3 regions of the Micromonospora ureilytica genome follow, and region 2 is predicted to be linked to each of the others. Evidence: riboswitches for the same ligand, from Rfam matches in the RefSeq annotation. Region 2 holds a riboswitch; each other region holds the start of a gene.
What was found. Region 2 has a riboswitch for cobalamin ahead of IW248_RS11985 (ribonucleoside-diphosphate reductase subunit alpha). Riboswitches for the same ligand answer to the same signal wherever they lie in the genome.

Region 1: another riboswitch for cobalamin. It lies ahead of cobN (cobaltochelatase subunit CobN); the one in region 2 lies ahead of IW248_RS11985 (ribonucleoside-diphosphate reductase subunit alpha).
Region 3: another riboswitch for cobalamin. It lies ahead of IW248_RS06215 (acyl-CoA thioesterase); the one in region 2 lies ahead of IW248_RS11985 (ribonucleoside-diphosphate reductase subunit alpha).

What each region holds. Positions count from the first base shown of each region.
Region 1 covers NZ_JADOTX010000001.1:2,036,134-2,043,574, forward strand. Annotated here, with positions in the region: gene IW248_RS08930 (hypothetical protein) at 110-823, opposite strand; gene IW248_RS08935 (RNA polymerase sigma factor) at 816-1,397, opposite strand; gene IW248_RS08940 (hypothetical protein) at 1,526-1,861, shown strand; cobalamin riboswitch at 2,167-2,343, shown strand; gene cobN (cobaltochelatase subunit CobN) at 2,603-6,271, shown strand; gene IW248_RS08950 (magnesium chelatase subunit D family protein) at 6,268-7,441, shown strand, end outside.
Region 2 covers NZ_JADOTX010000001.1:2,668,463-2,675,903, forward strand. Annotated here, with positions in the region: gene IW248_RS11975 (MerR family transcriptional regulator) at 1-91, shown strand, start outside; gene IW248_RS11980 (ribonucleotide-diphosphate reductase subunit beta) at 88-1,083, opposite strand; gene IW248_RS11985 (ribonucleoside-diphosphate reductase subunit alpha) at 1,146-3,464, opposite strand; cobalamin riboswitch at 3,657-3,873, opposite strand; gene IW248_RS11990 (enolase C-terminal domain-like protein) at 4,153-5,550, shown strand; gene IW248_RS11995 (FadR/GntR family transcriptional regulator) at 5,558-6,280, shown strand; gene IW248_RS12000 (aldo/keto reductase) at 6,291-7,310, opposite strand; gene IW248_RS12005 (ATP-binding cassette domain-containing protein) at 7,307-7,441, opposite strand, start outside.
Region 3 covers NZ_JADOTX010000001.1:1,420,350-1,427,790, reverse strand. Annotated here, with positions in the region: gene IW248_RS06240 (LysR family transcriptional regulator) at 1-600, shown strand, start outside; gene IW248_RS06235 (nuclear transport factor 2 family protein) at 869-1,213, opposite strand; gene IW248_RS06230 (alpha/beta hydrolase) at 1,210-1,908, opposite strand; gene IW248_RS06225 (TetR/AcrR family transcriptional regulator) at 1,974-2,573, shown strand; gene IW248_RS06220 (zinc-dependent alcohol dehydrogenase family protein) at 2,851-3,843, opposite strand; gene IW248_RS06215 (acyl-CoA thioesterase) at 3,952-4,398, opposite strand; cobalamin riboswitch at 4,596-4,810, opposite strand; gene IW248_RS06210 (copper resistance CopC family protein) at 4,941-7,022, shown strand; gene IW248_RS06205 (copper chaperone PCu(A)C) at 7,088-7,441, shown strand, end outside.

The DNA.
Region 1 (7,441 bases), 630 kb from region 2:
AGCAGTGCCACAGCGTCGCGACCCGCTACGACAAGACCACGACCTCATTCCAGGCCGCAGTCACTATGGCCGCGCTACTCCAATGGTTGTGAACCATTGAAGACACGGCCTAGCGCAGTGAGCCCGCGATCTCGATCGCCTCGGTCTTGGTGAGGTCGCCCTCGAGCCGGTAGCTCACGTCGTTGTCCTGCCAGATCAGGGTCGAGGCGGCCAGTCGGGCGGTCTCACTGCGGATTCCGCCCGCCCGATCCACGTAGGACAGCACGTGTGGGCCGTCGACCCACACGGCGAAGTCGCCGTTGACCTGGACCCACTCCGCACCCGGCGGGATGACCTCCTTGTGAAAGGACAGGTTGAGGCGACCGTCGAACGCGTCGACACGCAGCGCGCCCCCGTCGTAGAGCAGCGTCGCCACCCGGTACCGGCCCGTGGCGTCCGGACCGGCGACCAGCACCCGCTCGGGTGGGCCCAGCCTCGCCGGCAGGCGGATCGGGAACCGTACTGCCCGTTGCGCCTCGTCCAGGGCGACGGCCCGCTGCCCGGGCAACGGCGACGCGGTGCCGCCGGGCGGCGTCGGGGCGGGCGCGGTGGCGATGCTGACACCGGCGAAGCGCAGCAGCCCCGCGACGGCGTCGGCGATGGCCACCCGCGTCGGCGGCAACACCACCGCCACGATCAGGGCGACGAGCGCCGCCGCGACGAGCGCACGCCACCGACGCGCGGGCCTGTCGAGCCGTGCGCGGACTTGGGCGCGCACGTCGGGCGGCTCGGGCGTTTCCAGCCAGGCGGAAAGGTCACGCAGTTCCCGTTCGAGGTCACCCATGCCGGACCTCCGCACTGTCGAGCAGGCCGCGAAGCTTCGCCAGCGCCCGGGACGTGCGCGACTTCACAGTGCCCCGGGGCCAGCCCAGAGCCGCCACCGTCTCCTCCTCGGTGAGATCGAGGAAGAATCGGCAGACGATCACCTCACGGTCGCGTACCGGCAGTTGTCGCAGGGCCTGCACCAGCGACGCCCGGCGCTCCCCGGCGAGGACCGCGCCGACCGCGTCGTCCTCGACGACCTCGGAGGCCGGGTCCGCTGCCGCCGCTCGCAGGACGAGCCCGTCGCGCCGGCCACGGGAGCGGTGCAGGTTGCGGGTCTCGTTGGCGACGATCGTGAGTAGCCACGACCGGAACGACGAGTCGCCGCGAAAACGGGACAACTTCCGGTACGCCTTCACAAACGCCTCCTGGATGACGTCCTCGGAGTCCGAGCCGGCGCCGAGCAGCACCGCCGTCCGGTACGCGGACGCGGTGTGCCGGGCGACCAGGAGGTTGTACGCCTCCAGGTCACCTGCCCGAGCGCGGGTGACGAGCGCCTCGTCGTCCAGGGGAGCCTCCGTTCGGATCACACTCATGACACCGCCCACCCGCCGCGGGTTCCACCCGGCCTTCCCGACGCAGGTCAGCTGTCTCCCATCCGGCGTGCAGCGTATTGCCAGGAATGGGTGCTGCACTGGAGGGGCGTCGAGGAGAGGGGCGGGGCATGAGCTGGTTCAACCGCCGGTCGCGGGGTGCCGAGGCAACCCCGACGAAGCTGGACCGGGAGGCGACCCGCGACGACCTCGCGGCGCTGGAGGCGTTCGTCGCCACCCGGCGCGGGGTGGAGTTCTACCTGGAGCCGGAGACGACCGCGACGGACACCACGGTGGTGGCGATCGCCCACGACGGCGAGTGGATCCGCCGCCGTACCGGAACGCCGCGTGCGGCCGGCACTATCGCCCGCAAGCACGCGGTGCCGCTGTACGAGGCAGCGCGCACCGGCTACCCGGAGCGGATGCGGACCTGGAGCCGGGCCCACCCGGAACGCCACGCCCGCTGACCCTGGCGTCGCTCGGCCCTGGGCGGGCGTCGCTTCGCTCCGGGCGTGTGTCGTTCGGCTCCTTTGGAGCTGAATCGTTGGTGACATCGCCGTACGTCCCAGCCGGGAGTCAAGGCGGCTGAATCGTTTACGACATCAGCTCCAAAGGGCCCGCGTGGACACTCGCCCCCTGCTACCGCACCACCCCACCCCACCCCTGCCACGGCAACACTCGACCCCCGCGCACCGATATTTCCGCAGGTCAATGTGGTGGGCGTGGCCGGGCGACGCCGGGGTCCGCGTTGACCGGCGGCGCGGCGGTGTGGCAGCATTCGCGGCCTGACGGCAGTGAAGGAAGTCGGTGCAATTCCGACGCGGTCCCGCCACTGTCACCGGGGAGCGATCCCCCCTCGTGAGTCACGGCCGTGTGTCTGCGGTTGGAAGGCCGGGGGAGAGCGTCGATCCGGAAGCCAGGATACTTCGGCCGTCGGGACGTACCCCAGGGCGTGGACACCCGAGGAGGACCCGATGACGCACGGCGTCTCATTCATCGACGATCATCGTCGTATTGCGCTCCAGGCAGTGCGTTCCAAGGACACCGGCCACCGGCACCGTTGAGCTGATCGCCCGACGCTGTCCGGCCCCGACGCCCGCGTCGGTGCGCCGTTCGCCCGGGCCGTCGTACCGGCTGACGCCGTACCCACCCGCATCGTCCCCGGTCGCCCTCGTGGCGGCCCAGGACGTCACTTTCCGGAGCCTGCCGTGCGCATCCTGCTGCTGTCCACCGCCGACACCGACCTGCTGGCCGCCCGTGCCAGCGGCGCCGACTACCGGTTGGCCAACCCCGCGCGGGTCACCGTCGAGGAGGTGCCCGCCCTGCTCGACGGCGTCGCCCTCGTCGTCGTACGCCTTCTCGGCGGTCGGCAGGCGTGGCCGGACGGCCTCGCCGCGGTGCTCGCCACCGGCGTGCCGACGGTCGTGCTCGGCGGCGAGGCGCTCCCCGACGCGGAGCTGATGGCCATCTCCACGGTGCCGTCCGGAGTCGTCACCCAGGCGCTGGCCTACCTGGTCGAGGGCGGGCCGGAAAACCTGGGGCAGCTGGCCCGGTTCCTGTCCGACACGGTGCTGCTCACCGGTGAGGGGTTCGCCCCGCCCACACCCACCCCGTCGTACGGCGTGCACGGCGACCACCCCACCGATCCGGGCCGGCCCACAGTGGGAATCGTCTTCTACCGGGCGCACGCCCTCGCCGGCAACACCGACTTCGTCGACGTGCTCGCGGACGCCGTCCACAAGGCCGGCGGCAACCCGCTGCCGATCTTCTGCGGCTCACTGCGCGGGCTGACCGCCGGCGCCGGCCCACTCGGGCTGTTCGCCCGCTGTGACACCCTGCTGGTCACGGTGCTCGCGGCCGGCGGCGCGGTCGCCGCGGACGCCTCCGGTGGCGGCGACGAGGACGCCTGGGACGTGGGCGCCCTGGCCGCCCTGGACGTTCCGGTCATCCAGGCGCTCTGCCTCACCAGCACGCACGCGCAGTGGGCCGACAGCGACGCCGGCCTGTCCCCGTTGGACGCCGCCATGCAGGTGGCCATCCCCGAGTTCGACGGCCGGATCGTCACAGTGCCGTTCTCGTTCAAGCAGATCGACGCCGACGGGCTCTCGGTCTACGCCGCCGACCCCGAGCGGGCCGCCCGGGTCGCCGGGATCGCGGTGCGTCACGCCCGGCTGCGGTACGTGCCGCACGCCGACAAGCGGGTCGCCGTGGTGCTCAGCTCGTACCCCACCAAGCACGCCCGGGTCGGTAACGCCGTCGGGCTGGACACCCCGGCCTCGGCGGTCCGGCTGTTCGCCGCGCTGGCCGAGGCCGGCTACGACCTGGGTGACGCGCCGCCGCCCGACGACGGCGACGCGCTGATCCACGCGCTGATCGCCGCCGGTGGTCACGACGTGGAGTGGCTCACCCCGGAGCAGTTGGCCGCCGCCGAGGCCCGGATACCGGGGCCGACGTACCGGCGCTGGTTCGACCAGGTCCCGGCCGAGCTGCGCGAGCGGATGCGGGAGCACTGGGGTGAGCCACCGGGCGAGCTGTACACCGAGGGCGGCGACATCGTGCTCGCCGGGCTGCGCTTCGGCAACGTGGTGCTGCTGATCCAGCCGCCCCGCGGCTTCGGGGAGAACCCGATCGCCATCTACCACGACCCGGACCTGCCGCCCAGCCACCACTACCTGGCCGCGTACCGCTGGTTGACAGCGCCCGTCGCGGACGGCGGCTTCGGCGCGGACGCCGTGGTGCACCTGGGCAAGCACGGCACCCTGGAGTGGTTGCCCGGCAAGGGCCTCGGCCTCGCCGCCGACTGCGCGCCCGACGCGGTCCTCGGCGACCTGCCGCTGGTGTACCCGTTCATCGTCAACGACCCCGGCGAGGGCACCCAGGCCAAGCGGCGGGCGCACGCCGTGGTCGTCGACCACCTGGTCCCGCCGATGGCCCGCGCCGAGACCTACGGCGACCTGGCCAAACTGGAGCAACTGCTCGACGAGTACGCGACAGTGCAGGCCCTCGACCCGGCCAAGGTGCCCACCGTGCGGGCCCAGATCTGGGACCTGGTGCGCGCCGCCGAGCTGCACCACGACCTGCACGCCGAGGCCATGCCCGACGCGGACGACTTCGACGACTTCGTGCTGCACCTCGACGGGTACCTCTGCGAGGTCAAGGACGTGCAGATCCGCGACGGGCTGCACATCCTCGCCGACGCGCCCACCGGCGAGCCACGGGTCAACCTGGTCCTCGCGGTGCTGCGCGCCCCACAGATCTGGGGCGGTGCCCGCGCCCTGCCCGGCCTGCGGCAGGCCCTCGCCGTCGCGTACTCCCTCGACGAGCAGGAGCTGCTCGCGACGCCGGGACAGCGCCTGGCGCTTCCCCCGGCGCTGACCGACGTGGTGGACGGACCGGCCGGCACCGCCGCCGACGCGATCGACCTCATCGAGGCCCTCGCGCGGCGGCTGGTCGTCGGCATGGAAACCCTGGGCTGGGCCGTGGACACCGTCGACGCCGTGGTGGCGGAGGTGACCGGTCGGTCGATCCCGGACGTCGCCGCGGTGCTGCACTTCGCCGCCACCGAGCTGGTGCCCCGACTGGACCGGACCACCGACGAGCTCACCAACACCCTCGGGGCGCTGGACGGCAGGTTCGTGCCGCCCGGCCCGTCCGGCTCACCCACCCGCGGCCTGGTCAACGTGCTGCCCACCGGCCGCAACTTCTACTCGGTCGACCCGAAGGCCATCCCCAGCCGCAACGCCTGGGACGTCGGGGTGGCCCTCGCCGACTCGCTGCTGGCCCGGCACCTCGCCGACACCGGCGCGTACCCCCGCTCGGTGGGGTTGACCGTGTGGGGCACCAGCGCCATGCGGACCCAGGGCGACGACATCGCCGAGGTGCTCGCGCTGCTGGGCTGCCGGCCGGTCTGGGACGACAGGTCCCGGCGGGTCACCGGTGTCGAGGTGGTGTCGACCGCCGAGCTGGGCCGGCCCCGCGTCGACGTCACAGTGCGCATCTCCGGCTTCTTCCGCGACGCGTTCCCGCACGTCGTGGCGTTGCTCGACGACGCCGTCCGGCGGGTCGCCGCCCTGGACGAGCCGGACGAGGAGAACTACCTGCGGGCACACGTCACCGCCGACGTCGCCGAGCACGGCGACGAGCGGCGGGCCACCGCCCGGATCTTCGGCTCCAAGCCCGGCGCGTACGGCGCGGGGCTGCTGCCCCTGATCGACGCCCGGACCTGGCGCAGCGACGCCGACCTGGCCGAGGTGTACGCGGTGTGGGGCGGTTACGCGTACGGCCGGGGCCTGGACGGGCGGGAGGCGCGCGCCGACATGGAGCGCTCGTTCGCCCGGATCGCGGTGGCGGTGAAGAACCAGGACACCCGCGAGCACGACATCGTCGACTCCGACGACTACTTCCAGTACCACGGCGGGATGGTGGCGATGGTCCGCCACCTCACCGGCACGTCACCGCAGGCGTACGTGGGTGACTCGGCGATGCCGCACGACGTGCGCACCCGCACCCTGGGCGAGGAGACCCGACGGGTGTTCCGGGCCCGGGTGGTCAACCCGAAGTGGATCGCCGCGATGCGCCGGCACGGCTACAAGGGCGCGTTCGAGCTGGCGGCCACGGTGGACTACCTGTTCGGCTACGACGCCACCGCCGGGGTGGTCGACGACTGGATGTACGAGCACCTGGCCGCCGCGTACCTCTTCGACGACACGACCCGGGAGTTCCTGGAGAAGTCCAACCCGTGGGCGCTGCGAGGCATCACCGAACGGCTGTTGGAGGCCGCCGACCGGGGGCTGTGGGCCAAGCCGGAACCGGCCACCCTCGACCGGCTGCGCGACACGTACCTGGCCAGCGAGGGCGACCTGGAGGACCGGGCATGACCGAGACCGTCACCACCACCACGACCTACCCGTTCAGTGCGGTGCTCGGCATGGCCGACATGCGGCTGGCGTTGCTGCTCAACGCGGTGTCCCCGGCGATCGGCGGGGTGCTGGTCCGTGGTGAGAAGGGAACCGCCAAGTCCACAGCCGTGCGGGCGCTCGCCGCGCTGCTGCCGCCGGTGCGCCGGGTGGCCGGCTGCCGTTTCGGCTGTGACCCGGCCGAGCCCGACCCGGCCTGCCCGGACGGCCCGCACCCGGCCGACGCCGCCGCCGAGACCCGCCCGGCCCGCCTCGTCGAGCTGCCGGTGGGCGCCGCCGAGGACCGGGTGGTTGGCGCGCTGGATCTGGAGAAGGCGATCGGCGAGGGGGTACGCGCCTTCGAGCCGGGCCTGCTCGCCGCCGCGCACCGGGGGGTGCTCTACGTCGACGAGGTCAACCTGCTGCACGACCACCTCGTCGACCTGCTGCTGGACGCGGCGGCGATGGGCCGCAGCCACGTCGAGCGGGAGGGCGTCTCGGTCAGTCACGCGGCCCGGTTCCTGCTGGTCGGCACGATGAACCCGGAGGAGGGGGAGCTGCGCCCGCAGCTGCTCGACCGGTTCGGGCTCACCGTGGAGGTGGGTGCCAGTCGGGACCCGGAGATCCGGGTCGAGGTGGTCCGCCGCCGGCTGGCCGCCGACGCGGACCCGGTCGGTTTCGCCGCCCGCTGGGCCGACGCCGACGCGGAGATCGCCGGCCAGGTGGTCGCCGCCCGCCGCCGACTTCCCGGGGTACGCCTGCCGGACGCCGCTTTGCGGCAGATCGCCGAGGTGTGTGCGGCGTTCGACGTGGACGGGATGCGGGCCGACATCGTCACCGCCCGTACCGCCCTCGCCCACGCCGCCTGGCACGGCCGGGACCGGGTCACCATCGACGACGTCCGGGTGGCCGCCCGGCTGGCCCTGCCGCACCGCCGCCGCCGCGACCCGTTCGACACCCCGGGGCTGGACGAGAAGCGCCTCGACGAGGCGTTGCAGCGCGCCCAGGACGCCCACCCCGACGACCCGGACGACTCCGGTCCCGACGACAGTGGCCCGGATGGCGGCGGCCCGCAGGGCGGTGGGCCGGCCGGTGACGGAGGCCCGAACGGGGGCGGCCCGAACGGGGGCGGCCCGAGTGGCGGCGGACCGC
Region 2 (7,441 bases):
CCACCCGATCCCGGACCCGGCGTCGCACCCCCTGCACGTGATGCGGTGGCTCACCAAGCGACGCCAGGCTCCGGGATCGGTCGCCGCCTAGAAGTCGTCGTCGAAGGCGACGGTGCCGCTCACCCCGACCTGGTACGCCGACACCCGCCGCTCGAAGAAGTTGGACAGCTCCTGCACGTCCTGCAACTCCATGAAGCCGAACGGGTTGCTCGACCCGTAGTGCGGGGCGATGCCGAGCTGGGCGAGGCGGCGGTCGGCGACGTGCTGGAGGTACTCCCGCATGTCGGTCAACGTCAGACCGGGCACGCCGTGACCCAACAGGTCCTCGGCGAACTGCACCTCACACTCGACAGCCTCGGCGAGCATCTGGCGGACCTGGTCGGCGAGGTCGTCGTCGAAGAGGTCCGGCTCCTCGGCGCGGACGGTGTCGACGACGTCGAACGCGAACGCCATGTGCATGGACTCGTCGCGGAACACCCAGTTGGTGCCGGAGGCGAGGCCGTGCAGCAGGCCGCGGGAGCGCAGGAAGTACACGTACGCGAACGCGCCGTAGAAGAACAACCCCTCGATGCAGGCGGCGAAGCAGATCAGGTTGAGCAGGAACGTCCGCCGGTCCTCCCGGGACCGCAGCTCCCGCAGGTCGTTGAGCGAGTCGATCCAGCGGAAGCAGAACTCGGCCTTGCGACGGATCGAGGGGATGTTCTCGATGGCCGCGAAGGCCCCGAAGCGCTCGGTCTCGTCGGGCACGTACGTGTCGAGCAGGTTGAGATAGAACTGGACGTGCACGGCCTCCTCGAACAGCTGCCGGGACAGGTAGAGGCGGCCCTCGGGGCTGTTGACGTGCTGGTAGAGGTTGAGCACCAGGTTGTTCGCGACGATCGTGTCGCCGGTGGCGAAGAACGCCACCAGCCGGCTGACCAGGTGCCGTTCGGCCGGTGACAGCTTGTCCAGGTCGGCGAGGTCGGCGTGCAGGTCGACCTCCTCGACGGTCCAGGTGTTGCGGATGGCGTCGCGGAACCGGTCGAAGAAGTGCGGGTAGCGCATCGGGCGGAGAGTGAGGTCCATCCCGGGGTCGAGCAGCATGTGCGTGGTCCTCGTGTCGGTGGTGCGGGTGTCGGCGGCGGTGGCGGCGTCGGCGGTGGGGGTCACTGGCAGGCCTCGCACGACTCGGGGTTCTCCAGCGAGCAGGCCAGCGCCTCCGCGTCGACGGCGACGGGTGCCACGGCGCTGACGGTGGCCTGCTGGATCCGCGTCGCGGGGCGCGAGCGCAGGTAGTAGGTGGTCTTCAGCCCGGCCTTCCAGGCGTAGAGGTACATCGAGGAGAGCTTGCCGATGGTCGGCGCGGCCAGGAACAGGTTCAGCGACTGGGACTGGTCGATGAACGGGGCGCGGGCGGCGGCCAGGTCGATCAGCGCCCGCTGCGGCAGCTCCCACGCGGTGCGGAACAGCTCCCGTACGCCGGCCGGCAGTTCGGCGATGTCCTGCACCGACCCCTCCGCCCGCTTGATCGCCGAACGGATCCGCTCGGTCCACAGACCGCGGGCCTTCAGCTCGCGTACCAGAGCGGTGTTGACCTGGAGGAACTCCCCCGACAGGGTTTCGCGCTTGAACAGGTTGGACACCTGCGGCTCGATGCACTCGTAGCACCCCGCGATCGAGGCGATGGTCGCGGTCGGCGCGACCGCCACCAGCAGCGAGTTGCGCAGCCCGTACGCCTCGACCCGCTTGCGCAGCGCGTCCCACCGCGCGGCCTGCGTGCCCTCGACACCCCACAGGTCGGGCTGCAGCTGACCCCGGGCGGCCCGGGTCTGCGGGTACGCCGGGTGCGCTCCGAAGTCGCGTGCCAGGTCGGCGGACGTCTCCAGTGCGGTCAGGTACAGCTCCTCGCTGATCCGGGTGGACAGTTCCCGCGCCGCCGGCGAGTCGAACGGCAGCCGCAGCGCGAAGAACACGTCCTGCAGGCCCATCAGCCCGAGCCCGACCGGCCGCCAGCGGGGGTTGCTCGCCGCCGCCTGCGCGGTCGGGTAGTAGTTGATGTCGATGACCCGGTCGAGGAACGTCACAGCGGTCCGCACCGTGGCGCGCAGCCGCTCCCAGTCGATGTCGCCGTCGCTGAGGTGGGCGGCGAGGTTCACCGAGCCCAGGTTGCACACGGCGGTCTCGGCGTCACTGGACACCTCGACGATCTCGGTGCACAGGTTGGACAGGTGCACCACGTTGCCCGGCTCGGCGGTCTGGTTGCAGAGTCGGTTGGCGGCGTCCTTGAAGGTCATCCACCCGTTGCCGGTCTGGGCGAGGGTGCGCATCATCTTCCCGTACAGCTCCCGCGCCGGGACCTGCCGCACGTAGCGGCCCTGCGCCTCGGCCTCCCGGTACGCGGCGTCGAACCGCTCCCCCCACAGGTCGGGCAGTTCGGGCACCTCGTGCGGGTCGAACAGCGACCACAGCTCGTCGGCCTCGACCCGGCGCATGAACTCGTCGGGGATCCAGTTGGCCAGGTTGAGGTTGTGGGCGCGCCGGGCGTCCTCGCCGGTGTTGTCCCGCAGTTGCAGGAACTCCTCGATGTCCGGGTGCCACGGCTCCAGGTAGACGCAGGCCGCGCCCTTGCGCCGGCCGCCCTGGTTGACCGCGGCGACGCTCGCGTCCAGCGTGCGCAGCCACGGCACGATCCCGTTGGACTGTCCGTTCGTGCCCCGGATCAGCGCACCCCGGGAACGGACCCGGGAGTACGCGATGCCGATGCCACCGGCGAACTTGGACAGGTTGGCGACCTGGGCGTACCGCTGGTAGATCGAGTCCAACTCGTCGAGCGGGGAGTCGACCAGGTAGCAGGAGGACATCTGGGTGTGCCGGGTCCCGGAGTTGAACAGGGTCGGTGAGCTAGGCAGGTAGGCCAGGCTGGACATCAGTCGGTAGAAGCCGACCGCCTCGTCCGCCGTCCGGGACAGGCCGCAGGCCACCCGCAGCAGCCAGTACTGCGGGGTCTCCAGCACCAGTCGGCTGGTGGGGTGGCGCAGCAGGTAGCGGTCGTACACCGTGCGCAGGCCGAAGTACTCGAACCGGCGGTCGCCGTCCAGGTCGATGGCGTGGTCGAGCGTCGTGGCGTGCGCGGCGACGAACGCGGCGGTGTCGTCACCGATCAGGCCCTCGGCGTGGCCGACCCGGATCGCCGCGCTGAACGAGGTGATGCCCTGCCGACGCACCTCCTTGTCGACGTAGCCGGCCAGCAGCCGCGCGGCGAGGCGCGAGTACTGCGGCTCCTCGCCGATCATCTCGGCTGCGGTCTGGATCGACAGCCGGTCCAGTTCGGCAGTGGTCGCGCCGTCGTAGAGGCCGCTGATGGTGCGGGTGGCCACCCGCATCGGGTCGACGTCGGTCAGGTCGTCGGCCCACCGCTCGACCGCCCGGACGATCTTGTTCACGTCCACGGGTTCGGTGGCGCCGTCGCGCTTGCGGACCTGCATCGGCGTCCGCCGCACTGTCGCGTCGCCGCTGACCGGGACTACCTCGGTGACTGTCACCACTCGCTCCTCGGAGTTCGAGACCTGGTGGCCCGGACGCGAGGAGACAGACACCGACGGACGCCACGCCAGCCCGGCGTGGGTCAGGTGGCGTCAGCCGTCCCACGCGGCCTCGGACCGCCGCCCACCCGGGTGCGGGTACGCGGCGCGCTGGCAGGTCTTCGGACTCGCGGGCACGACCGGACTCGCCGGTCTCCTACTGGCCGTCGCTTCCCAGGCCGTTTGGTGGCCCAGTGCTGATGACGGCTGTCGTTCCCACTCACCGCTGCGGGACAGTCCCGGATTTCCACCGGGTTCCCTGTTGCCTCGACCGCACCGGATGAGCGGCCGAACCAGCTGCGTTCGACACCATATATAGGGACGCAGCCGTTGTCACACCCCACATGTCGGTCTCGGGCGTGTCGGGGACCGGCTCGGTGATCACCGTCACCACTGTGGCCGACCACGCACGCCAGGCATCTGGGACGGGCCTCCGCGCGCGTGTCGACAAGCGACATAGATTTGACCTATCGGAGCAGCAAACATCATACGTATGCGGGCCTGCGGCGATCGATATCGTTGACGTGCCGGAGCCGTCCTCCGTATACTCCCAGTGATCATCTGATCTTTAGCCTAGCTGGGCGAGGAGCGCATGCCGCAGATCACCGCCGTCACCGTCGAAGACGTCCGCTTCCCCACCTCCCTGACCGCTGACGGGTCAGACGCCATGAACAAGGACGGCGACTACTCGGCGGCCTACGTCGTCCTGCACACCGACGGCGTCGACGGAGTGGGTGCGCCACTCGCGGGGCACGGCCTGACCTTCACCATCGGTCGAGGCAACGACATCGTCGCGGCGGCGGCGGTCCACCAGGCACAACTCCTCGTGGGCCTGGACGTGGCGACGATGGCAGCGGACATGGGCGCGGTCTACCGCCTGCTGACCTCCGACTCACAGCTGCGGTGGCTCGGCCCGGAGAAGGGTGTCGTCCACCTGTCCCTCGCCGCCGTGTTGAACGCGTCGTGGGACCTGGTCGCCCGGGTCGCCGACAAGCCGCTGTGGCGGCTGCTCGTCGACATGTCCCCCGAGCAACTCGTCGACATCGCGGACCTGCGCTACCTGTCCGACGCGCTGACCCGGGACGAGGCACTGGCCATCCTGCGGGCCAAGGAGGGCACGAAGGCCGCCCGCCTCGCCGAGCTCGACCGGACCGGCTACCCCGCCTACACCACCTCGGCGGGCTGGCTCGGCTACGGCGACGACAAGCTTCGCCGACTGTGCCAGGAGGCGGTCGACACCGGCTACGGCTACGTCAAGCTCAAGGTGGGCGCCAACCTCGATGACGACATCCGCCGATGCGCGATCGCGCGGGAGATCCTCGGACCGGACCGCAACCTGATGATCGACGCCAACCAGGTGTGGGACGTCGGTCAGGCCATCGAGTGGGTCACGGCCCTCGCCCAGTTCAAGCCACTGTGGATCGAGGAGCCGACCAGCCCCGACGACATCCTGGGCCACGCGGCCGTCCGCCGTGCCGTCGCACCGATCGGCGTCGCCACCGGCGAGCACTGCCACAACCGGGTCATGTTCAAGCAGCTGTTCCAAGCCGAGGCCATCGACTTCTGCCAGCTGGACACCGGCCGGTTGGCCAGCATCAACGAGATCGTCGCCGTGCTGCTGCTCGCCGCGAAGTTCGACGTACCGGTGTGCCCACACGCCGGTGGTGTCGGCCTGTGCGAGATGGTCCAACACGTGTCGGTGCTCGACTACGTCGCGATCTCGGGGGATCTCACCAACCGTGTCACCGAGTTCGTCGATCACCTGCACGAGCACTTCACCGATCCGTGCATCATCCAGGACACCGGCTCAGGCAGCGGTTACGTCCTGCCCAGCCAGCCCGGCTACTCCACCCGGATGCGTCAGGAGTCGGTCGCGCTGTACCGCTTTCCGGACGGCCGCTACTGGGCGTCGACAGACCCGACTACCGTGTCATCTCCGGAGGCGGCGTACGTGATCGCGGGTGGGAAGGCCACCCCCGCCGGCCGCTAGGGGAGTCATGTCTCGCACTGACGAAGTGGTCAACGGCATCAAGCGGATGATCCTCGAAGGGCAGTTCAGGCCCGGGGACCGGCTGCCCATCGAGAAGGACCTCGCCGAGTCGCTCGGCGTCTCGCGAGGCTCGCTGCGCGAGGGGATGTCGGCCCTGTCGATCCTCGGCATCGTCAACATCCGCCAGGGCGACGGCACCTACGTCACCAACCTCGACGCGCCACAACTGCTGGCCCCGATGGGTTTCGTGGTGGACTTCCAGGGTCAGGGCGACCCACGGCACATCCACACCGTTCGGCGACTGCTGGAGTGCGAGGCCGCCTGCCTGGCGGCGACCAGGATCACCGACGAGGCCCTGGCCCAGGCCGGTGACCTGCTCGCCGAGGCGGCCCGGCTGGTCGGCCAGTCACCGCCGGATCACGAGCGGATCATGGAGATCGACATCGCCTTCCACCGGATCATCGCCGCGCACGCCGGAAATCCGGTGCTCGTCGGCCTGATCGAAGCCTTCGCCGGGCGGACCATCCGCGGCCGGCTCTGGCGGAGTCTGCACGAGGAGGGCGCGGACGTGCGTACCCATGACGAACACGTGGCGATCCTGAAGGCCCTCGTGGCGCGCGACCCGGAGCGGTCCCGCACCCGGATGGCCAACCACCTGATCGGCGTGGAGGAGTCGTTGCAGGGGTTACCCGACGACGCGGACGCGGGCATCGAGACGGCCCGGTCGTGACCGCCGGCCCTCACGACTGCACGTCGAGCAGCCCCTCGTCGTACAACGCCGCCCAGAGCTGATCCGGGACGTCGACGTCGGATCGGCGCAGGGTCTCGGTCACCTGGGCCCCGTCCCGCATGCCGACCACCGTCGAGACCACGGCCGGGTGCCGACGGACGAACGCCAACGCCGCCTGGGGCAACGTGACGCCGTACGTCTGACAGACCCGCGCCATCCGGCGGGCGTGGTCGATCACCTCTGCCGGCGCCTGCTGATAGTCGTAGACGGCGTCGGTCGCCGGCATGTCCCGGGCCAGCAGCCCGGAGTTGTAGACCCCGGCGACCACCACACCGACGCGGCGGGCCTGCGCGACGGGCAGCAGGTCGGTCAACGCGCCCTGCTCCAGCAGGGTGTACCGGCCGGCGCACATCACCACGTCCACGTCGGTCTCCGCCACGAAGCGGGCCAGCATCGCGGACTGGTTCATCCCGGCCCCGACCGCACCGATCACGCCCTGCTCCCGCAACTCCACCAACGCCGGGATCGCCTCGCGCGCGGCCTGCTCCCAATGCTCGTCCGGATCATGCAGATACACCACGTCGATCCGGTCCAGGCCGGTGCGCCGAAGGCTCGCCTCCAACGAACGGCGCACGCCGTCGCGGCTGAAGTCCCAGACCCGGCGATGATCGGCGGGAACGTCGTACCCCTCCGGATCCCGCCGGTGCGCCGTCTCCGGTGACGGCACGAGCAGCCGGCCGACCTTCGTCGACACCACGTACTCCTCGCGCGGGCGGGAGCGGAGGGCCGCGCCCAGGCGCGTTTCGGACAGGCCCAGCCCGTAGTGCGGTGCAGTGTCGAAGTATCGGATGCCGCCCGCCCACGCGGTGTCCACCGCGGCGGCGAACTGCTCGTCCGAAGTCGCCCGGTAGAGATTGCCACCCTGTGAGGCGCCGAAGCCCAGTGGGCCCAGCCGCAGCGGCGACCCGGCGGCGCGCCGGGTCGCCTGACGGGCGAGATCGTGCGCGACCCGGTGGGCGGCCACCGTCACCTCTCGTCCCGATCCGCGCTGGTGCTGCCGGTCATCGCTGCGACCAGGTCATCGGTGGTGACCTCGTCAGCGCGTAGTTGGGCCGCGCGTCGGCCGAGGCGCAGCACCTCGACCCGGTCGGCGATCTCGAG
Region 3 (7,441 bases), 1.2 Mb from region 2:
GTGCGGGTGATCGAGGCCGAAGACCAGCAGAGCCGCCTCGACCTGCGCTCCGGCTCCCTCGACGTGGTGGTGCTGCAGGAGTACGACCACGTGCCCGTGCCGCTGGTCGACGACCTGGACCGGCATCCGGTCACCACCGACCCGATGCACCTGATCACTCCAGTCGATTGGCGCCGTCGCACCGGACGGCTGAGCGAGCTACGTGACCTGCCATGGATCGCCAGCGCCGAACACACGCCGTGCCTGCGGTCCACGTTGCACGCTTGCCGGCTCGCGGGCTTCGAGCCGGACATCCGGCACCGTGCCGTCGACTTCGCGCTCACGCTGGACCTCGTCGCGGCCGGGCTGGGCGCTGCGCTGGTGCCGGAGCTGGCGCTGCGCCACGTGCCACCCGGGGTGCACGTGGAGCCACTGGTCGAGCCGGTCACCGAGCGACGCATCTTCGCGGTCACCCGCGCCCTCGGCGGCACGCCGCAGCGGCCCGCGGTGGACGCCCTCCTGGCGGAGCTGAGCGGCCCGGCCGGCGTCCCCCATGGCAGCTTCCGCCGATCATCGCCTGACGTACGTGCTTCGACCGCCGATCGATGCATGCGGCCATGATCGGGGCAACAAGATGCCGCCAGTCTGCACGCGCTCCTGTGGTCGACCTGGTGCGACCGGCCTGAGCGTCTCACCGCCGCCGGCGTCCCCGACCAGGTCGGGTTCGCGCTGACCGTCGCCGAGAGCCGCCGACTCCTCAACGCCTTCGTCCTCGCCACATCGCTCTCGCCAGAGCACACCCTGCACTGGTCCCGCTGGCGACGAACATCCCAAGCCCGCGCCCGCCGATCCCACTACCAGCGCAGACAGGCCAAGTGACGTTGGAGTACTAAGCTGTTTCGATGTCCATTCGGGCGGTCAGTCCATCGCGGATCTGGAAGAGGTGGACGAAGCGCGCCGTCGACAACGGCGACCCTTCCGGCGTGCGGACCGTCTGGTCGACACGAACCGCGATACGCCCATCACCCAGCTCGACCGGCTCGCTGGGCTCGTCGTGGGTGTGGACCCGGGTCCACTGCTCAAGCCAGTAGCGGCGGAGCGCATCCTTGCCGTGCAGCCTGACATCGCCGTCCGGCCAGTCGACGTCGTTGGTCAGCAGGGCGAGCAGGCCGTCGGCGTCCCGGCGGTTGTAGGCGGCGTACATGCGCCGCACCAGCTCCGGCGGCCTGGTCATGAGAGCCCGGTCAGGATGTCGGCGACGGCCTGCGGGTCGGACAGGAACGGATGGTGGCCCGTCGGCAGTTCGACGACCTTGCCGGCGCGGCGGGAGAACTCACGCTGCGCCGATGCTGGGGTGCCGCGATCGTCGGCGCACACCACATACGTTGTCGGCAGGTCGCGCCACGCCACCTGCCGCACCGGCTGCTGGGTGACGGCAATCGTCTGCCGGATCAGGCGAGCCGCACCCTCGCGGACGATGTCCGGCGGGCAGTCCTGCATGAGGGTCTCGGCGAACAACTGCGGTACCGCGCCGAACGTGCCGCCCTCAGGGTCGAAGTCGAGAAACGGCGGCGGTTCCGGAGCGCCAAAGGTCGACAGCGACTCGCCCGGCTCGGGCAGATAGCTCGACACAAAGACCATGTGCCGCACCGATGCGACGCCCACTGCGGCCTCGGCCGCGACGATCCCGCCATAGCTGTGTCCCACGACCACCGTCGGCTCATCGCCCGCGGCCAGCACCGCCCGCACCGCCGCGACGTCCTCCGGCAGGCCGGGACCGTTCGAACCGGCGGGCCGGTCGCCCTCACCGCAGCTCGGCAACGCCGGCGCGACGCTGCTGATGCCCCGCTCGCGCAGTGCTTCGGCGGTCGGGTGCCACCACCAGACGCCGTCCCGGACACACGCACCGTGCACGAATACCACTCGCATCTCTGACTCCTTCTCCGCTGGGATCAACGTTAGACGTACCGCCAGTTACGTGAAAAAGTGTGGCGGTGGGACGTCACAAACAACCCGAGATCCGCGACCGCATCCTCGACGCCTGCGTCGATCACGCGCTCGCCCACGGCCTGCCCGACCGTCTCGAACCGTTGGTGAAGGCGACGGGCTGCTCGACCCGCATGCTGATCTACCACTTCGGGACGCGCGACGCGCTGCTGCGCGAGACCCTGCGCCGGGCGCGGCAGCTTCAACGCGAGTTCTACGGCGACCTGTTGTCCCCCAAGCCGGGCGAGCCTTACCTGAGCACGCTGCGGCGCGCGTGGCAGGCCATCACCGGCCCCGAGGGCCGCCCCTACCTCAGCATGTTCGGCAAGCTCCGCCAGGACGCTGAACAGCAGTTGTGGCCGAATTTCCGGCGCGAGGCCACCACCGACTGGCTGCAGCCTCTCGAGGACGGCATGCGTACCGTCGGCCGCCCCGAACTCGCCACCCTGGTGCTGGCCGTCATCCGCGGCCTCATCATGGACGTCGAGGCCACCGGCGACACGCCACGAGCCGATCGCGCCTTCGACGATTTCCTGGACGCGCTCGTCCTGGGACATCGGTTAACCGCGCCTCAACGTCGATACGCAGACGCACTCTCTTCGACATGAGCCGACTCCGCCCTACCGCCTCCGCGGGGTGCCAGCGCTGACGCCTTCGGGTCCACCGAAGAGGTCACCACAGAGGATGCGCTGCTCATGGCGCCGCGAGTGGGATCGGTGTCTCAGATGACGGAACTACGGCGGACTCCAGCAAGCTCACCCGCAACGCTCCACATCGATCTACGGCACGTGCAGGCGCAGCGTGAGGCAACCCGAGACGCCAGCCGGCATCAGCCACCCTGGGAACAACGCCACCTGACCACTTCGCCTTCACGAACGGCTCTGCTCAACCGGCGACGTCCACGATGACCTTGCCCTCGGCGGTGCCGTCCGCGACCAGCCGGTGGGCGTCCATGACCGTGTCGAGCGTGAACTCGCGCGGATCCAGTCGCGGGCGCAGGGCACCGGCATCGGCCAGCGCCGCGATCTCGCGCAGGATGTCGCCGTGGTGTTCGCGGCCGCGCCCGGTGAGCATCGGCAACAGGGTGAACACCCCGGAGTAGGTCGCGCCTCGGAACGACAGCGGGGCGAGCGAGTGCGACCCCCAACCCAGTGCGCTGACGACGTGCCCGTGATAGGTGCGTACCGCCGCGAACGACGCGTCGAGCGTCGCGCCACCGACGGTGTCCACGACGATGTCGAACCCCTCGCCGCCGGTGTGCCTGTCGACGTACTCTTCGACCTTGCTCGTGGTGTAGTCGATCGGCACGGCGCCCAGGCTCTCGATCACCCGCATGCTCGCCGGCCCGCCCGTGGCGTACGCATCGGCGCCGCGCGCCTGGGCAAGCTGCACGCCCACGTAGCCAACCCCGCCGGCACCGCCGTGCACCAGCACCTTCTGCCCGGCGTGGACTCCGGCCCGGTCGACCAGCCCCTCCCAGGAGGTGACCGCCGCCAGGGGCAACGCGGCGGCCTCCCGCATCGAGAGTGCCTTCGGCTTGCGGGCCAGCAGTCGAGCGTCCACGGCGGCGTACTCGGCCAGTGAACCCTGGAGGTCGCCGACGCCCCCGCAGAGCCCGTACACCTCGTCTCCCGGCGCGAAGCTGGTCACCTCCGTGCCGATCGCCGCGACGACGCCGGCAAGGTCCAGGCCGAGCACCGCAGGCAGCTCGACACGCGCGTGCGCGGCCTTTCCTGCCTGGATCTTCGTGTCGAGCGGGTTGACACCGCTGGCGACGATCCGCACCAGCACCTGCCCGCGCTTGGGAGTGGGTTGATCGATCTCCTCGACCGTCAGCGGAGCGTCGAACTCCCGCAGCACCGCAGCGCGCATAGCCATCCACACTCTCCGTGATCGAGGTTTCACGTGGACGCTATCCGACCGGATAGGCGGCGGGGCGGGTTCCTCGGACCGCGCCAGCGCCGCAACGGGCGGACCGCGCACGGGTCAGCCGTCGTCGGCGCCGTCGAGCAGCGCGCGCCGCAGCGCCAGCCGGTGCTCCCGGCGGATCTCCGCCTCCCGGTAGCGTCGCCGGTCCCCGTCGGTCTCCGGTAGCAGCGGCGGCACGGTACGAGGCTGGCCGTCGTCGTCGATGGCGACCATGACCAGGTGGGCGGTGGCCACGTCGGTGGGCGGCACCGCCCGGTCCCACCGGTCGGCGGTCACCTTGACCGCGACCTCCATCGAGCTGCGGCCGGCCCAGGTGATCCGGGCGTCGACGTGCACGACGTCGCCGACCCGCACCGCGCGGAGAAACGCCGTCTCGTCGATGGCGGCGGTCACCGCCGGCCCGTCGGAGTGCCTTGCGGCGACCACACCGGCGACGGAGTCGATGAGGTTGAGGATCCGGCCGCCGTGCACCGTACCCATCAGGTTGGTGTGGTGCTGGTCCATGATCTGCGAAAGGGTCAGGTGCGACGCCGACGGCGCTCGGCCGGCGATCGTGGTGGTGTCGTGCACAGCGGTAGTCCGTCCCTCGGGAAACCACACCGCCGGGTCGCGGACACACGCTGACGAGGACCTGGCCGCGCACCACACGCACGGCCCGTCACCCGCTCAGCCCACCCGCGAGGCCGACGGCAGCGCACACGGTTGTGTACGCGGCGCCGGCAGGTCTTCGGACTCGCGGGCCTGACCGGTGGTGCCGGTCCCCTACTGGCCGTCGCTTCCCAGGCCACATGGCCCAGTGCTGATGACGGCGGTCGTTCCCACTCACCGCTGCGGGGCAGCCCCGGATTTCCACCGGGTTCCCTCTTACGACGCCCCGCCGGTCACGACGGGGCGAACCAGCGCCGTCGGCAGCATAGCTGGCCAGGGGATCTGTCCATCCGGGGCGTCCTGCCGCGGCGACGGATGGCCTGATCGTCAACTTTTGTCATCTGAGGAAGAAGATCCTCACCTATTGAAAAAAGTCTCGCGAGGGTGAGGATATCCAGATGCGTCGTCTCCCCCAGACTTGCGGGCGGGTGGTCTCGGGCCTCCTCGCGTTCCTCCTCGCCTCGGCGGTCGCCCTCCTCGCGTCCGCCCAACCCGCCGCAGCTCACGGGACGCTCGCCATGTCCACACCGGCGAGCGGCGCCACCGTGCGCGAGCCGTTGACGTCGGTGCAGCTGTTCTTCACCGAGAAGGCCGCCGCCAACGCGTTCTTCACGATCACCGCCCCGGGCGGCACCCGTGTCGACAACGGCTGGTCGCAGGGGGAGCCGAAGCCGCTGGAGAAGCCGGTACGGGAGTACTTCCTGGTCAACGGGCAGTTCGAGCCACGGGAGTACACGACGGGGTTCCCCGCGGTGGTGTCGGTCGCCCACCTGCCCGCCAAGGGCCAGTACTCGGTGAGCTACCTGTCGGTCGCCTCGGACGGCGACACCGTGCGGGGCACCCTGACCTTCCGCTACGACGGGCGGGTGACGGCAGCGCCGAAGGGGTGGAGCCCGCCGTCGACCCAACCGGACCCGGCGCTGGTGGCCGCCAGCGAGCAGCACAACACGTCCGGGCAGGCCTCGGCGGTGCCGACCACAGCGGACGATCCGTCGAGCCCGCCGGCCGCAGCGGCCCCGTCGACCGGGTCGACCGAGAAGAGCGGTCCAGGGGCACTGGCCTGGGCCGGCTGGGCGGCGGCTGTCGCGGTGGCCGGGGCGGTGGCCGGGTTCGTCGTCTGGCGTCGCCGATCCGCCGGCACACCCACCGGTCGGGGCCGTACCTCGGCGGCGGCCTCCGGCCGACGCGGCGGCGGCGCCCGTGCCACGAACAGGACCGGCACTGGCAAGACCGTCGGCGGCAAGGCTGCCGGGGACAAGGCTGCCCGGGACAAGGCCGTCGGCGGCAAGGCCGGCGCTGGCAAGACCGTCGGGGGCAAGGTCGGCGTCGTCGCGCGTACCGCGAGCGACAGGCGGCGGCCCGCCACCGTGCCGGCGGCGCGCAAGGGCAACACGGTCGTCACGGCCCGTACGGGCGTTGCTGTCGATCCGACGCCTACCGATCAGGTGACCGAGGCCCTCGCCAGCACGGACGGCGAGCCGACGGTCGACCCCGGACCGCAGCCCGACACGGACCTCGCCGCCGCGACGCCTGGGTCCCGGTTGAGCAACACCCACCTGGCGCTGTTCGTCGGTGGCCTGGTGATCGCTCTGTTGGCCGGGTTCGGGTTGGCCCGCATCGGCACCGCCGACGAGAGTCCGGCGACCGGCAACGCGCGACCGGCAGCCGGTGGACCGCCCGCCTCGGACCAGGTGGGCTCTGCGACCGACGGGCACCAACACCCGGCCGGTACGGGGCCGCACACGCATCGGGGTGACGACGCGACGGGCGCGACGCTGGCGACCGGGACGACGGTCAGCGCCGGTGGGTACACCCTGCAACCGCTGGAGCGGTCCCAACCCCCTGGTGTACGCGCCGACTACCGGTTCCGCATCGTCGGGACCGACCGGCAGCCGGCAACGACCTTCGCTGTCGTCCACGACAAGCCGTTGCACATGATCGTGGTCGGCCGCGACCTGTCCGGCTACCAGCACCTGCACCCGACGATGGCGCCCGACGGCACTTGGAGCGTCCCCCTGACGCTGGCCCGCCCCGGCGGCTACCGCGTCTACGCCGACTTCTCCGTCACCGCGGCCAACGGCACGCAGATCCCCCTCGTGTTGGGCGTCGACCACACAGTGCCCGGCGCGCACAACCCGACCGCGCTGCCGCCAGCGGCGGCACAGGCCACGGCTGGTCCGTACGCGGTGTCGATGACCGGCACCCCGACGGTGGGGGTGACGGCGCCGATCCACTTCCAGGTCAGCGCCGACCCGACCGTACCGGCGCAGTTGGAGCGGTACCTGGGCGCGTACGGGCACCTGGTCGTCGTTCGTGAGGGCGACCTCGGCTACGTGCACGTCCACCCCGAGCAGGAGCTGGTCGACGGGACTGTCAAGTTCTGGCTGACCACACCGAGTTCGGGCCGGTACCGGGCCTTCTTCGACTTCCAGATCGCCGGCAAGGTGCACACCGCCGAGTTCACGATCAACGTGCCCTGAGTCCGGAACTTTCTCCCTGCTGCGACCGACCAACCTCCCAGCAGCAACCATCGGAGGAAGAACACATGCGCACCACCAGCCCATTCGCTCCCGGCCGCCGTTCGGCCGCCGTCCTCGCCGCCGCCATTCTGACGGTGGGCGCCGCCGGTTGCGGCTCGTCCGACTCTCCGTCGAAAGCGCAGGCGGGCCCGTCCGCGTCGACCTCGGCCAACCCGGACGCTGGTGTGCTCGGCATTCGTGACCCGTGGGTGAAGGCGGCCGACAAGGGCATGACGGCCGCCTTCGGGACCCTGGTCAACGACGGCGACGCCGATGTCACGGTGACAAGCGCCACGACCTCCCTGTCGCCGATGGAGCTGCACGAGATGGCCATGAAGGACGGCAAGATGGTCATGCGGGCGAAGCAGGGCGGCATCGTG